DNA from 2 places in the Micromonospora sp. DT229 genome. Region 2 is predicted to be linked to the other one. Evidence: riboswitches for the same ligand, from Rfam matches in the RefSeq annotation. Region 2 holds a riboswitch; the other holds the start of a gene.

Region 1 (3,402 bases), on a different contig from region 2:
CCTGGCGTTCCTGTTGTCGGTGATCACCGACGCCGCGCTGGGTGCGGTGGGCGGCGCGGTGCTGCTGTGGATCCTGTCCAGCATCCTGGATCAGATCACCGCCCTCGGGGCGATCCGCTCCTTCCTGCCCACCCACTACAGCACCGCCTGGCTGGGGCTGCTGTCCACGCCGGTGCAGACCGACGACATCGTCCGTGGTGCCGTCTCCGCGATCTGCTACGCCACCGCCTTCTGGGGGCTGGCCTTCTGGCGCTTCACCCGCAAGGACGTCGTCTCGTAGCGACGCGGCCGGCTCCGCGCCCGATAGCGGGTCAGTGCAGCGGCACCGCGGTCGGGGTGATCGGCAGGGGACTCGCCGTCGTGGTGGGGACTGCGGACTGGGATGTGGTCAGGGGGCGCTTCTTCCAGGCGCTCACGCCGACGCGGTTGGTGTTGCCGAGGTCGATCGGCCCCTCGATGGCGACCTCCCGCGTCGGCTGCCCCTCCGCCGGGGCTACCTCCAGCCGCTCCGCGTTGGTGGCGACCACGGTCGGGTCGTCGACCAGGTTGCGCCAGAGCACCGTCGCGTCCGCGGCTTCTCCGGGTGCCAGCGTCAGTGGCCGGGGCGGGAAGTCGAAGCCGGAAGTGATCTCTCTGGCCCCGGGGATCACCCGGACCCTGATCAGATTTCCGTCGTGGTCCAGTAGCCGCAGTTCCGGGTAGCCGTGCAGCCGGTACGGCCGGCTGCCACAGTTGACCAGTTCCAGGCCCATCGCCCGCAGGCCCATCGCCGCACTCACCCCGAGGTAGCTGATCCGGACGCCGTCGGCGGGACAGGGGCCCGGCGAGTGGGCTCCGGCGCTCGGCTCGGTACGCGTCGGCGGGGCGTCGGGGGTGGTGACCGGGGCCGATGGTGGGGCGTCGGTCGTGGCTTGCGCCCCGACGCCACCGGAGCCGGGGGCCGGGGCGCACCCCGCGAGCAGGACGAGCGTGGCGAGCGCCCCAGCAGCACGACGCCAGGGCAGCGCCCGCCGTCCGCCCGTGTGTCGGATGGTCGTCCCTGGAGATGTCCCCCGTATCCCGCACATCGGGACATCGTTGCACCGAGAGATGTCGGGCGTGGTCCCGACCTCCCGACGTCGCCATCGCGAAGCACACCGCGCCCGGTAAGGGGATTCCCGTCGAGGCGTTCTTCCGTCAATGGCGAAGACGCTGAGCGATGAGGCAGCGGCCGAAAGTTTCGGTCGCTAGGATGGCCTGGGAGCGTTCCCACAGTCAGAGATTGCATCGACAACTATTTATGGGTTCCGCATTCTGGATGCCTTCACCCGATCTACAACGGAGGTATCGGAATGCGTATCGACCGGTTCGGCGGCCCGGCACTGTCCCTGTTCCGCATGGTTGTCGGCCTGCTGTTTCTCTGTCACGGCCTGGCCTCGTTGTTCGGTGTCTTCGGCGGCAGCCGGGGCACCGGTGAACCTGTGCCGCTGGGCCAGTGGCCCGGCTGGTGGGCCGCCCTGATCCAGGCGCTCTGCGGTGCTCTGGTGCTGCTCGGCCTCTTCACTCGCCCGGCCGCGCTGCTGGCGTCGGGCTCGATGGCGTACGCGTACTTCGTCGTCCACCAGCCCGAGGCGCTGCTGCCGCTGCGCAACCACGGCGAGTTGTCAGTGCTGTTCTGCTGGTCGTTCCTGCTGGTCGCGGTGCTCGGCCCGGGCACCTGGGCCCTGGACAATCTGCTGCCCCAACGCGGCACCCGGGCGGTCGGCCTCGACACCGGTGAACGCAGCTCGGTGCCGGTCTGACCCTAGGCGCGACAGTCGCGATCATGCACAGACCTGGATCGGGCGGCATCAGACGGCGCTGATGTCGCCCGATCCAGGAACGGGTGTGACCTGCGGATCAGTCCGCGATGTCGCTCACAAGCTGGGATTGGCGAGCGACGGAGGCGGTGCTCCCGCCTAGAATCGGCAGCACAACTGCATACCTCATCCAGAGGGGCTGAGGGATACGGCCCGACGACGCCCCGGCAACCACCCCCCGCGCTCACCGTTGAGCGTCCGGCGGGGCAGGTGCCAATTCCGTCCCCGCCGCAGGGTGCGATGCGGGGAAAGATGAGAGGACTTCGACATGACGTCGACGCTCGCCCCCTCCGGCCTAGACACTGCCACCAGCCCGGCCCGGGCCCTGGTCTGCCGCGCCTGTTCGGCCCGGTACCCTCTCGCCGCCCAGCACGCCTGTTACGAGTGTTTCGGCCCGTTGGAGGTCGACTACGACCCGGCGGCCCTGGCCGCGGTCACCCGCGAGCAGATCGAGGCCGGTCCGCGCAACATCTGGCGGTACGCCGCCCTGCTCCCCGCCGGCCAGGACCCCGCCACCCGAGTGACCCTGGACCCCGGGTTCACCCCCCTGGTGGCCGCCGATCAGCTCGCCGCCGAGCTGGGGATCACCGCCCCGCTGTGGGTCAAGGACGACAGCGCCAACCCCACCCACTCCTTCAAGGACCGGGTGGTGTCGGTGGCGCTGACCGCCGCCCGGGCGCTCGGCTTCTCCCGCTTCGCCTGTGCCTCCACCGGAAACCTGGCCAACTCGGTGGCCGCGCACGCGGCCCGGGTCGGGGTTCCCTCGGTGGTCTTCATCCCCAGCGACCTGGAGCAGGGCAAGGTCGTGACCACGGCCGTCTACGGCGGCGACCTGGTCGCCATCGATGGGTCGTACGACGATGTCAACCGCCTCTGCGGTGAGCTGGTGGAGACCGACGAGTTCGAGGACACCGCCTTCGTCAACGTCAATGTCCGGCCGTACTACGCGGAGGGCTCCAAGACCCTCGGCTACGAGGTGGCCGAACAACTCGGCTGGCGGATTCCCGCTCAGGTGGTCATCCCGATGGCCTCCGGTGAACTGCTCACCAAGATTGACAAGGCCTTCACCGAACTGGTCGAGATCGGGCTGGTCGAGGCGCCCGCCGATGGCTGGAAGGTGTTCGGCGCCCAGTCGGCCGGGTGCAACCCGATCGCCACCGCCCTGCACGCCGACAGCGATGTCATCACCCCGGTCAAGCCGACCGGCATCGCCAAGTCCCTGAACATCGGCGACCCGGCCGCCGGCCTGTACGCCCTGGAGGCGGTCCGCCGTACCGGTGGCTGGATGGAGTACGCCGACGACGAGGAGATCCGCGCCGGAGTGCGGCTGTTGGCGCGTACCACCGGGGTTTTCGCGGAGACGGCCGGCGGGGTGACGGTCGCGGTCCTGCGCAAGCTGGTCGAGTCCGGCCGGCTGGACCCGGCCGCCGAGACGGTGGTGTTCAACACCGGGGAGGGGCTGAAGACCCTCGACGCGGTGGCCGGCGAGGCGGGTCCGACCCATCGGATCAAGCCCTCCCTGCGGGCCGCCCGCGACGCCGGCCTGCTCGGCTGAGCGGAGCCG
Region 2 (3,402 bases):
CCACCCCCCAGTGGTCCAGCACCACCGCCCCGGTGATGACGGTGTCCAGGGCGCCCTCGGCCCGGGTGGCCCGGGACTGGCCCATCGACTCGCGGATCACCTTGCCGCCACCGAAGACCGCCTCGTCGCCGCCGACACAGTGGTCGTGCTCGACCTCGATGAGCAGGTTGGTGTCGGCCAACCGGATCCGGTCACCCGTGGTCGGCCCGTACAGGGCGACGTAACGGTTTCGCTCGACGATGCTCATGACGGCTCTCCGCTTCGCTGCGTGCCGCCATGAGGCACGGCCGCACTGAGCTTGCTGATTCGCTCGCTGCGCTCGCTCATGCCGCTGCCTCCGGCCCGGCGTCCAGTGCCCCGCCGCACTCGCCCCGCAGGCCGGGCACGATCCGAGCACCGGCCAACGGCACCAGGTCGACACTGCGGCTCACCCCCGACTCGAAGCGCACCGACGTGCCGGCCGGTACGGCCAGCCGCTGCCCCCAGGCGATGTCCCGGTCGAAGTCCAACGCCGGGTTGGCCTCGGCGAAGTGGTAGTGCGAGCCGACCTGCACCGGCCGGTCGCCGGTGTTGACCACCAGCAGGGTGGTCACCGGTCGCCCGACGTTGATCTCCACCGGATCGGCCGCCGGCAGGATCTCCCCCGGAATCACGGGATCGGGTGGTGCACCGTCACCAACTTGGTGCCGTCCGGGAAGGTCGCCTCCACCTGCACCTCCCCCAGCAACTCGGGGATGCCGTCCTGCACGTCCTCGCGGGTCAGCACGGTGCGACCGGCGGACATCAGGTCAACCACGGAGCGCCCGTCGCGGGCACCTTCGAGCAGGAAGGCGGTGATCACCGCGACGGCCTCGGGATAGTTCAGGCGCAGGCCGCGTTCGCGGCGGCGCCGGGCGACATCCGCCGCCACGTGGACGAGCAGACGATCCTGCTCGTGGGGAGTGAGATACAACTGTGGCTCCCGGTGGGTGTCCGCGCCCCCGCGGGCTCGACGCCTCGACGCGCCGCTGCCCGGTCCAGGGGCTCGCCCGCCGGTCCCGCCAGGTGTGCGGGCCTCGGGAGTGCCACCCTCCCGGCCCTCATGGCGAGGCACCGACGGTGTCTTCTCGGATGCGGACCGCACCGCCCACCGCTGAGCCGACCGTAAGGGATCACGCGAACGGTGGCAATGGGCGGCCCACATCGCGACCTCCGGCTGCTCGTGTCGACGGGCCCTAGCCCGCGCGTCAGCCCTCGCCCCACCGGCGGACTCCGGGTCACCGGGTGCTACCTGCCGCACCACCGCAATGACGTGGGCGTGAGGGCCGTCATATCGGGTGGACGCTGACCCGTCACCTGCTGCTAGCCTCAGCCGCAGGTCATGAGTGCCAGCGTGAAGCCCCGGCTTGCTGGCCGGCAACCCTCGTCCGCGCAGGGGTGCCCCGGGTGAGGACCAGGCATCGGAGTGGCTCCGGTGCAAGCGTGGCCTGGTTTCCAGGTCATCACGACCTCGAGGGAGACCCATGTCGTACCGCAGTCGATCCGCTCCCGTGGCGACCTGCCTGGACCTGACCCAGCGTCGGCACGTCGACATGATGCGGGTCTGCAGCGCCGCGTGTAGCTGACCGCGTCGCCGCCGGTCACCGCGCCTTCGGGCGGACGGTGGCCAGCCCACTCCCCCTCTTGTCATCGGTTCATCCCCACGGTCCGTCGTACGACGGACCGTCGGTGCGGCACGTCCGTGCCCGCCGTCGTTCATCCAGGAGACACCTGTGCGAATCCTTCCTGCCCTGACCCGGGCCGCCGCCGTCGGCGCCGCCGCAGTCCTCGCCGCCGTCACCCTCACCGCCTGCGGCTCGGACTCGGCCGGCGAGGCCGACAACCCGTACAACCTGCTCCAGCCCGGAGTGCTGCGGGCCGGCACGCTCACCGACGCGCCGCCGAACGTGTACCTCAAGGACGGCAAGTTCACCGGGTTCGACAACGACCTGCTGGTCGCCGCCGCCGACAAGCTGGGGCTGCGGGTCGAGTTCGTCGGCACCGACTTCTCCGGCCTGCTGGCCCAGGTCAACAACCGCAAGTTCGACGTCGGCAGCTCCTCGATCACCATCACGGAGGCGCGGAAGAAGACCGTCGACTTCGGCAACGGCTACGACTTCGGTTACCTCGGCCTCAACGTGCCCGCCGGTTCGACCCTGAGCAGCTTCGACGAGCTGCCCGGCAAGCGGGTGGTCGTCGTGCAGGGCACCGTCCAGGACGACTACGCCACCACCAAGGGCCTGGACCCGGTACGGGTGCCCGACTACAACGGCGCGCTCAACCAGCTCAAGGCGGGCACCGCGGATGCCTGGATCTCCCCGGCCGAGATCGGTGAGAAGACCGCCGCGGACAGCGGCGGCAAGATCACGGTGGCGGCGAAGGAACTCAGCCCGGCCCCGACGGCGTACGCCTTCGCCAAGGGCAACGACGCGCTGCGCGAGGCGCTGAACAAGGCCCTCGACGAGGTCATCGCCGACGGCACCTGGACCCGGCTCAGCGCGCAGTACTACCCGGGTCGGGCCATCCCGGCCGACTTCACCCCGGGCAGCGGCAACGTGACCGCCCCGTCGGTGGCCCCCTCGGCCGCTTCCTGACCGGTACGACCAGCTAGCAGGGCGGAGGTTGACCGTGGATCCGTTGCGCACCCTGTGGGAGACGTTCTTCGACTGGGAGTCCATGCGCGAGGCGCTACCCGAGATGATCACTGTCGGGTTGCCGAACACGCTGATCCTGGCGGTCACCGCCGCCCTGCTCGGCTCGGCGCTGGGCATCCTGCTGGCCGTCGCGGGCAGCTCGCGGACCCGCTGGCTGCGCTGGCCGGCCCGGGTCTACACGGACGTGTTCCGTGGCCTGCCGGCGGCGGCGACCATCCTGCTGATCGGGGTCGGGCTGGCCCCGCTCGGTATGCAGGTGTGGGGACCCAACCCGTACCCCCTGGGCATCCTGGCGCTGTCGCTGATCGCCTCGGCGTACATCGGGGAGATCTTCCGCTCCGGCATCCAGTCGGTCGAGGCCACCCAGTTGGAGGCGGCCCGCGCGTTGGGCTTCTCCTGGGGGGAGGCGATGCGCCGGGTGATCATCCCGCAGGGCATCCGGCGGGTCCTGCCGGCCTGGGTGAACCAGCTGATCGCCCTGATCAAGGACTCCAGCCTGGTCTACTTCCTGGGGCTGCTGGCCAGTCAGCGGGAACTGTTCCGGATCGGGCAGGACTACGCCGCCAACACCGGCAACCAGTCGGCGTTGCTGCTGGCCGGGCTCTTCTACCTGGTGCTGACGGTGCCGCTGACCCACTTCGTCAACTGGATCGACCGGCGGCTACGGCACGGTAGGCCGGCCACCGGCCCGGCCGACGAGGACCCCGACGACCTCGACCTGGCGCTGCCC

What was found. Region 2 has a riboswitch for S-adenosylmethionine ahead of ACLQ2T_RS01070 (ABC transporter substrate-binding protein). Riboswitches for the same ligand answer to the same signal wherever they lie in the genome.
Region 1: another riboswitch for S-adenosylmethionine. It lies ahead of thrC (threonine synthase); the one in region 2 lies ahead of ACLQ2T_RS01070 (ABC transporter substrate-binding protein).

The regions. Positions count from the first base shown of each region.
Region 1 covers NZ_JBNCLD010000002.1:319,761-323,162, reverse strand. The annotation lists gene ACLQ2T_RS04315 (ABC transporter permease) at 1-280, shown strand, start outside; gene ACLQ2T_RS04310 (DUF4232 domain-containing protein) at 312-1,067, opposite strand; gene ACLQ2T_RS04305 (DoxX family protein) at 1,332-1,781, shown strand; SAM riboswitch class I at 1,962-2,097, shown strand; gene thrC (threonine synthase) at 2,107-3,393, shown strand.
Region 2 covers NZ_JBNCLD010000001.1:213,107-216,508, forward strand. The annotation lists gene ACLQ2T_RS01055 (urease subunit alpha) at 1-247, opposite strand, end outside; gene ACLQ2T_RS01060 (urease subunit beta) at 324-653, opposite strand; gene ACLQ2T_RS01065 (urease subunit gamma) at 650-952, opposite strand; SAM riboswitch class IV at 1,357-1,468, shown strand; gene ACLQ2T_RS01070 (ABC transporter substrate-binding protein) at 1,752-2,612, shown strand; gene ACLQ2T_RS01075 (amino acid ABC transporter permease) at 2,647-3,402, shown strand, end outside.